DNA from 3 places in the Janthinobacterium sp. CG_23.3 genome. Region 3 is predicted to be linked to each of the others. Evidence: predicted binding sites of a transcription regulator. Region 3 holds the regulator's gene; each other region holds the start of a gene.

Region 1 (2,264 bases), on a different contig from region 3:
AGCGCAGGGCGGCAATCATCCAGCCGGACAGGTACAGGTAGCGACGGTCGGTGCTGTTGAAGTGCTTCTTAATCGAGATCATCTTCTGTTGACCGATGAAACCGTGCCAGCAACCCAGCGACTGGGTATATTTGGATGGGTCGGCGTCGTAGTTCGCCATGTCGTCGCGCATGATCTTGGCGGTGTACTTGGCGATGTCCAGACCGGTTTTGAAGCGGTTCTGGGTACGCATGCGTGCAGCGGATTCAGGATTGATCGCGTTCCAGGCACTACCTTCTTTGTCTTTCAGACCGGCAATGGCTTTGATGTCGTCTTGGTACTGTGACATGTGAATCTCCTAGATAGTAAAACAAGATTGATAAAACCGCATTGAGCGTCTGGATCTGTTCACGCTCTTACGAAAAAACTGGCGCTGCATAAAGGCAAACTGCATGTATAAATAATAGACGTTTTTTCCGATTGCGCCAAGTCTTATATAAGACATATGACTGAAATTAATTCTTTCGTTTTCAAAGGCTTACACAATATTTTTCGGTATGTGAAATCAATTTTCAAAAAATGGGATAAATCGCCGTTTTTCGGCGCAGTTGAATTTTCATAATGTGGGATTGTTTTTCAGCGCGAGCCCGCCCGTGCCCATTTTATTCAAACGACTTGATCGAGGACAAATTTGCCGGGCGGATTCGATTGACCGCCCCCTAGCCCGGGGCTAGAGTCAATTGGGTAGACCGCAACCCAGGCACAGCGACATGGCCAAGATATTTCCCATCCATCCCAAGAACCCCGAGCGTATCTGCTGGGGCTGTGACAAATACTGCGCGGCCGACGCTATGCGTTGTGGAAACGGCTCGGATCGCACCCAGCACCCCGTTGAGCTGTTCGGCGAGGACTGGAACGACTGGGGCCTGGACGCCGCCGACAAGGCCGAGCCGAAGGATAAGCCCTGACGCGGCGCGCCGCGGAAGGCGCCGCGGCCGTGCCGATCGGAAATCTTTTTATGTGCGATACCTTGTTCTATGCCTTATCGCACCGACGGCGCCGCGTCGTCGCGGCATTCTGGCCAGGTAGTCACCGCATAAAATTCAACAGGGGGGATAATCATGGGTAAGTATGTCTTGGGATGGATTCTGGGTGTTCCGGCGGTGGTGTTGGTCGTGATCTATATGGTCATGAACTAGTACCGGCGATAAAAAAAAAAAAACACCCAAGGGGGGGGGTTTTTTTTTTTGGGTATGGCGCTCCACCCCCACCAGATGCACGGCGAGGAGGTATGCAGACCTGCCTACCCAGTCACGCCCGGCGTCAGGCACAAATCGCCTTCGCCCAGGCGCGCCAGCGCCGTGTCGATGGCGACGAACTCGCCGTTGATCTGGTCGATATGGCTGGTGCGGCTGGCGCCGGCCAGGCCTTGGCGCAGCAGCGCCACCACTTCGCCGTCGGCGCGCCCGCGCTGGCACTGGTCCTGGTACAGCAGCACGTCGTCGAAGGCGGCGCCGAGGATGGCGGTCTGTTGGCGGATGTCCTCGTCGCGGCGGTCGCCGGCGCCGCTGATGACCACCGAGCGGCGCTTGGCCGGCATGCTGTCGACCGCGCTCACCAGCGCCAGGATGGCGTCCGGGTTGTGGCCGTAGTCGGCGATGACGGTGGCGCCGCGGTAGGCGAAGACGTTGAAGCGGCCCGGCGCGTTGTCGCTCTCGTTGGCGAACGAGGCCAGGCCGGCGCGGATCGCCTGCCAGTCGACGCCGACGGCCCAGGCGGCGGCCACCGAGGCCATGACGTTTTCAACCTGGAAACCGATGGCGCCGTTGCGCGTGATCGGCGCGCCGGCCAGCGCCAACCTGTGCACGCTGGCGCCTTCGGCCGCGACCAGGTCGCCGCCCTCGACGTAGAGCACGCGGTGGCCCTGGGCGCGGTGCAGCGACATCACCGGGTTCTGGCGGTCGGCGGCGAAGAAGGTGACGCTGCCGCGGCAGTTGGCGGCCATTTTGACGACGGCCGGGTCGGCCGCGTTGAGCACGGCGACGCCGGTCGCGGCGACGTTTTGCACGATCACCCGTTTCAGCACCGCCAGGTCCTCGACGGTGGTGATGTAGTTCAGGCCGAGGTGGTCGCCCGAGCCGATGTTGGTGACCACAGCGACCTGGCAGCGGTCGAAGGCCAGGCCTTCGCGCAGCACGCCGCCGCGGGCGGTTTCAAACACCGCCGCGTCGACGTCCGGGTGCAGCAGCACGTTGCGCGCGCTGCGCGGGCCGCTGCAGTCGCCA
Region 2 (2,264 bases), on a different contig from region 3:
TGATGGCGCAGCGCGAGGCATTGTATGCGGCCTTCGCGCAGGATTTCCGCAAATCGGCGACCGAGGTCGAGATGTCGGAGCTGCTGCCGGTCATGGACGAGATGCGCCATGCGATCGGCCAGTTGAAGCGTTGGATGAAGCCGACCAAGGTGTGGCCGACCAGCACCATGCTCGGCATTTCGGCCTGGGTCCAGTACCAACCGCGCGGCCGGGTCTTGATCATCGCGCCGTGGAATTATCCGCTGAGCCTGTGCTTCGGCCCGCTGGTCTCGGCCTTGGCCGCGGGCAACACGGCCATCGTCAAGCCGTCCGAAATGACGCCCGCGGTGTCGGCCTTGATGGCGCGCATCATCGGCGAGGTATTCCCGGAAAACGAGGTGGCGATGTTTGAAGGCACCCTGCCCACCTCCCAGGCTTTGCTGGCGCTGCCGTTCGACCACATTTTCTTCACCGGTTCGCCGGCCGTCGGCAAGGTTGTCATGGCCGCCGCCGCCAAGCACTTGACCAGCGTGACGCTGGAACTGGGCGGCAAGTCGCCGACCGTCGTCGATGAAAGCGCGAACCTGGCGCTGGCCGCTGAAACGTTGATGTGGGGGAAGTTCCTCAACAACGGCCAAACCTGCGTCGCGCCCGACTATGTCTACGTGCATGCCAGCGTCAAGGAAGCCTTCATCGCCGCATGCAAGAAGGTGCTCGACGCGCGCTACGGCGCGACGGCCGCCGAGCACCAGCGCAGCCCCGACTTGACGCGGATGGTGAACCGCCGCCACACGGCGCGGGTTGCCGCGCTGCTGACGGACGCGCTGGCGCGCGGCGCCGTGGTGCGCGCCGGCGGTACGCTCGACGAGGCCGAGTGCTTTATCGCGCCGACCTTGCTCGACCAGGTCCCGGCCGGGGCGGCGATTCTGGACGAGGAGATTTTCGGCCCCCTGCTGCCGATTTTCGCCTATACCGATCTAAACGAGGTCATCGCCGCCATCAACGCCGGTCCAAAACCGCTCGCGCTGTATGTCTGGAGCCGCAAGCAGGCGCATATCGACGCCCTGCTCGCCCGCACCAGCTCCGGCGGCGCCTGCGTCAACCATTGCGTCGCCCAGTTTGCCCACGGGAACCTGCCGTTTGGCGGGGTCAACAATTCCGGTATCGGCTCGGCCCACGGCGCCTATGGCTTCCGCGCGTTTTCGCACGAACGCGGCGTCATGCGCTCGTCGCCGCTGATGCTGATTAAGTTGTTTTTCCCGCCGTACAGCAAGAACCGCAACTATCTGGTGCGCAAAACAGTCGATTTGATGCGCCTGCCAATGCTGTAAGGGTGCGGCGGCCGGTGCCTGCCGGCCGCTCACCACGTTCATGCGTTTGATCTATCTCCAGCCGTGTCGAGAAGGGTGAAACATCGTGCCCCGCGCGCCGTCCAATGTTGAGGGGCCGTGGCATCGCCTAACTTTTGCAGGAGCGTTCACATGCAAATTTCGCAAACAAGGCAAGCGGGCTTGCCTGTCCACTTGCGTTCCGGCAGGCGTCCGGTTCGCGGCGATGTACATTTGGAAACCCTGGTGCCGGGCTGGAACGACGAAGAGGTGCCCAGCATAATCGACCGGGCGATCCACGCGACCGTTGCGCGGGCCACCCACGGCATATCGCCGATCAGCGTCGCGGTGGCGTACGCCGACTGGGCAATGCATCTGATGAGTTCCCCCGGTCGATGGCAGGCCTTGATACAGAAAGCGGTGCGCAAGGAGTTCAAGCTGGGCGCCTACGCGGCGCGCTGCGCGGCGACGCAATTCCCGCTCGGGCAGCCCTGCCCGCCTTGTATCGAACCCTTGCCGCAGGATAAGCGCTTTCGCGACCCGGCCTGGCAAAACTGGCCGTACAACGTGGTTTGCCAAGGCTTCCTGCTCAACCAGCAATGGTGGCACAACGCGATGACCGGCATCAGCGGCGTCTCGGCGCACCACGAACACATGGCGTCATTTGTCACGCGGCAATTGCTCGACATGGTGTCTCCGGTGAATTTTATCGCCACCAACCCCGAAGTGCTGGCCGCCGCCGCCAGGGAAGGCGGCAAGAACTTTGTGCGCGGCGCAGCCAATTTCCTGGAAGACTTGCGGCGGGAGGGAAACAAAGAGCCGCCTCCAGGCGCCGAGGCGTTTCGCCCTGGCAAAGAGGTGGCGGTCACGCCGGGGCAGGTGGTGTTCCGCAACCGCTTGATCGAGGTCATCCAGTACAGCCCAAAAACGGCGCAGGTGCGCGCCGAGCCGGTGCTG
Region 3 (2,264 bases):
TGGCCGTGGTTGCTGATGCTCGGCCCCTTCATCGTCATAGTGGCCGGCAGCTACACCGGCTACCTGGCGTTTTCGCGCCAGGACGCGCTGGTGGTGGGCGACTACTACAAGAAGGGCAAGGCGATCAACCAGGACTTGCGGCGCGACCGCGCGGCCAGCGCGCTGGGGCTGACGGCGGCGCTGCGCTACGACGCCGCCAACGCCGTGCTGGTGGGCAAGATCGACAGCCACGGCCTGCCCTACAGCGCGCCGCTGCTGCTGCACCTGGCCCATGCGACGCAACCGGAGAAGGACATCAAACTGGCGGTCCAGCCCGACGCGCAAGGCAACTTCAGCGCGCCGCTGGCGCTGTTCGAGCGCAGCCGCTGGCAAGTGCTGGCGGAAAACGCCCGGCGCGACTGGCGCCTGGATGGCAGTTGGACCTGGCCGACGCAGCGCGCCGTGGCGCTGCGCAGCGATTGATGGGATTGCCGCAGGTCGGTTAGCCCAGCTCCGTTACACGGCGTGGGCCAGCCGACCGGCGTCGCCGGCGGCTTAGGCGCAAGCCTCCGGCGTACCGGCGGTAATCGCCTTCAGCATGGCCGGATTAAGGATTTCAATTTCGCGGTTGCTGACGCGCAGCCAGCCTTCCTTCTTAAACTTCGACAACAGCCGGCTGATGCTCTCGATGGTCAGCCCCAGGTAGTTGCCGATTTCCTCGCGCGACATGCGCAGCTGGAACGTGACGCTCGAATAGCCGCGCGCCTCGTAGCGCGAGCCCAGGTTGACGATGAAGGCGGCGAAGCGCTGGGTCGCCTGCATATTACCCAGCAACAGCATGACGCTTTGCTCGCGCGTGATCTCCTGGCTCATCATGCGGTGGAAATGGCGCAGCAGCGTCGGCATCTCGCCGAGCAGCTGTTCAAGGCTGGAAAACGGGATTTCGCACACCTCGCTGTCTTCCAGCGCCACCGCGTTGCAATGGTGGCGGTCGGCGCTGATCGCGTCCATGCCGAGCAGCTCGCCGGCCATCTGGAAGCCGGTGATCTGCTCCTCGCCGCCGGCGTTGATCTGGTAGGTCTTGAAATGGCCGAGGCGGATCGCGTACAGGTTGACGAACGGGTCGCCGATGCGGAACAGCGTGGCGCCGCGCGGCACCTTGCGGCGCCGGCCGATGATCTGGTCGAGCCGGTCCATATCGCCCATGTCCAGGCCCATCGGCAGGCACAACTGGTGCATGCTGCAGGTGGAGCAGCGCGCGCGCAACACCTCCACGGGAACGCGGGGCAGGGTCAGGGCGGGCAGTTCTGTGAGCATAGCGGGATATACCTATTCGGAGGCTGTCATGGAGTTTATCGCATCCCGACGTTACCAAGTGGCAATAGCCCACTAAACGACCCGGGGTTGGTCGATTTAATTATATGGCAACTACGCCGGGGCGGCCGCTCCCGACGCCAGGCGCCCGCCTCAGCCCACCAGATACTCGCGCGCCAGCAGCCGGGCGCAGTGCAGCCGGCTCTTGGCGGCGGCCGCCGTCAGGCCGAGCAGGGCGGCGATTTCGGCGATGCTCAGCTCGGCGAAATCGCGCAACAGGATCATGTGCAGATAATCGGCCGGCAGCGATTCGAGCGCGTTCACCAGGTCCAGCCGCAGGCCGGCCGTGTCCTGCGCGGCCAGCCAGCGTTCGGCGCGCTCGTCGTCGTAGGGAGCGTGGCGCAGCGCCAGACGGGCCAGCTTGCGGCACTCGTGCCGCACCACCTTGAACAACCAGCCGGAGAACGCCGCCAGCAGGCGCACCGAGCCGAGCCGGCGCGACAGCACCAACAAGGCCTCCTGGACGGCGTCGTCGACGTCGCTGAGCAGGCAGGAGCGCCGGGCGTAGCGGCGGATGTCGGGCTGGCACAGCCGCAGCAACTGCGCCAGCGCGGCGGGATCGCCGCCGTGGGCGGCGTCCAGCACCGGTCGGTGTTGCTCAGCGAGCGTCATCGGCGCGGCCGGCGCGGTCCAGGCGGCGCCCGAGCAGCGCGCACATCGGACAGAAACCGAACAGCCCGGAGGCGACGAGGCCGGCGCCGCCGAGCGCGAGGCCGACGCCGGCCGCGCCGCCAAGCGCGAGCACGCCGAAGGCGATCGCCAGCAGGCCGGCGACGGCGCGCAAGAGCCGCTCCCAACCCGGTACATTTTTCATATAGAACATATTTTTCCCTTTCGACGGTGGCGAGGACATCCCTCGGCTACTAAGAGGCGGGCCGCGGCGGTTTCGATTCGCCGAAAGAAAAATATAC

Evidence for each region. The regulator FNR, encoded in region 3, switches genes on or off when oxygen is low (the NO sensors DNR and NnrR bind a similar motif). The targets are predictions, from matches to a motif close to TTGATNNNNATCAA.
Region 1: ACFDR9_RS21045 (DUF3079 domain-containing protein) is a predicted target of FNR. The motif match lies at 655-668, and genes of this name have one in related genera.
Region 2: ACFDR9_RS00385 (PHA/PHB synthase family protein) is a predicted target of FNR. The motif match lies at 1,357-1,370, and genes of this name have one in related genera.

What each region holds. Positions count from the first base shown of each region.
Region 1 is NZ_JBJXIB010000107.1:7,395-9,658, forward strand. It holds gene ACFDR9_RS21040 (isocitrate lyase) at 1-328, opposite strand, end outside; gene ACFDR9_RS21045 (DUF3079 domain-containing protein) at 750-947, shown strand; gene cphA (cyanophycin synthetase) at 1,283-2,264, opposite strand, start outside.
Region 2 is NZ_JBJXIB010000001.1:104,818-107,081, forward strand. It holds gene ACFDR9_RS00380 (aldehyde dehydrogenase family protein) at 1-1,310, shown strand, start outside; gene ACFDR9_RS00385 (PHA/PHB synthase family protein) at 1,461-2,264, shown strand, end outside.
Region 3 is NZ_JBJXIB010000018.1:25,913-28,176, reverse strand. It holds gene ACFDR9_RS07115 (FixH family protein) at 1-462, shown strand, start outside; gene fnr (fumarate/nitrate reduction transcriptional regulator Fnr) at 535-1,296, opposite strand; gene ACFDR9_RS07105 (sigma-70 family RNA polymerase sigma factor) at 1,447-1,965, opposite strand; gene ACFDR9_RS07100 (DUF2892 domain-containing protein) at 1,952-2,176, opposite strand.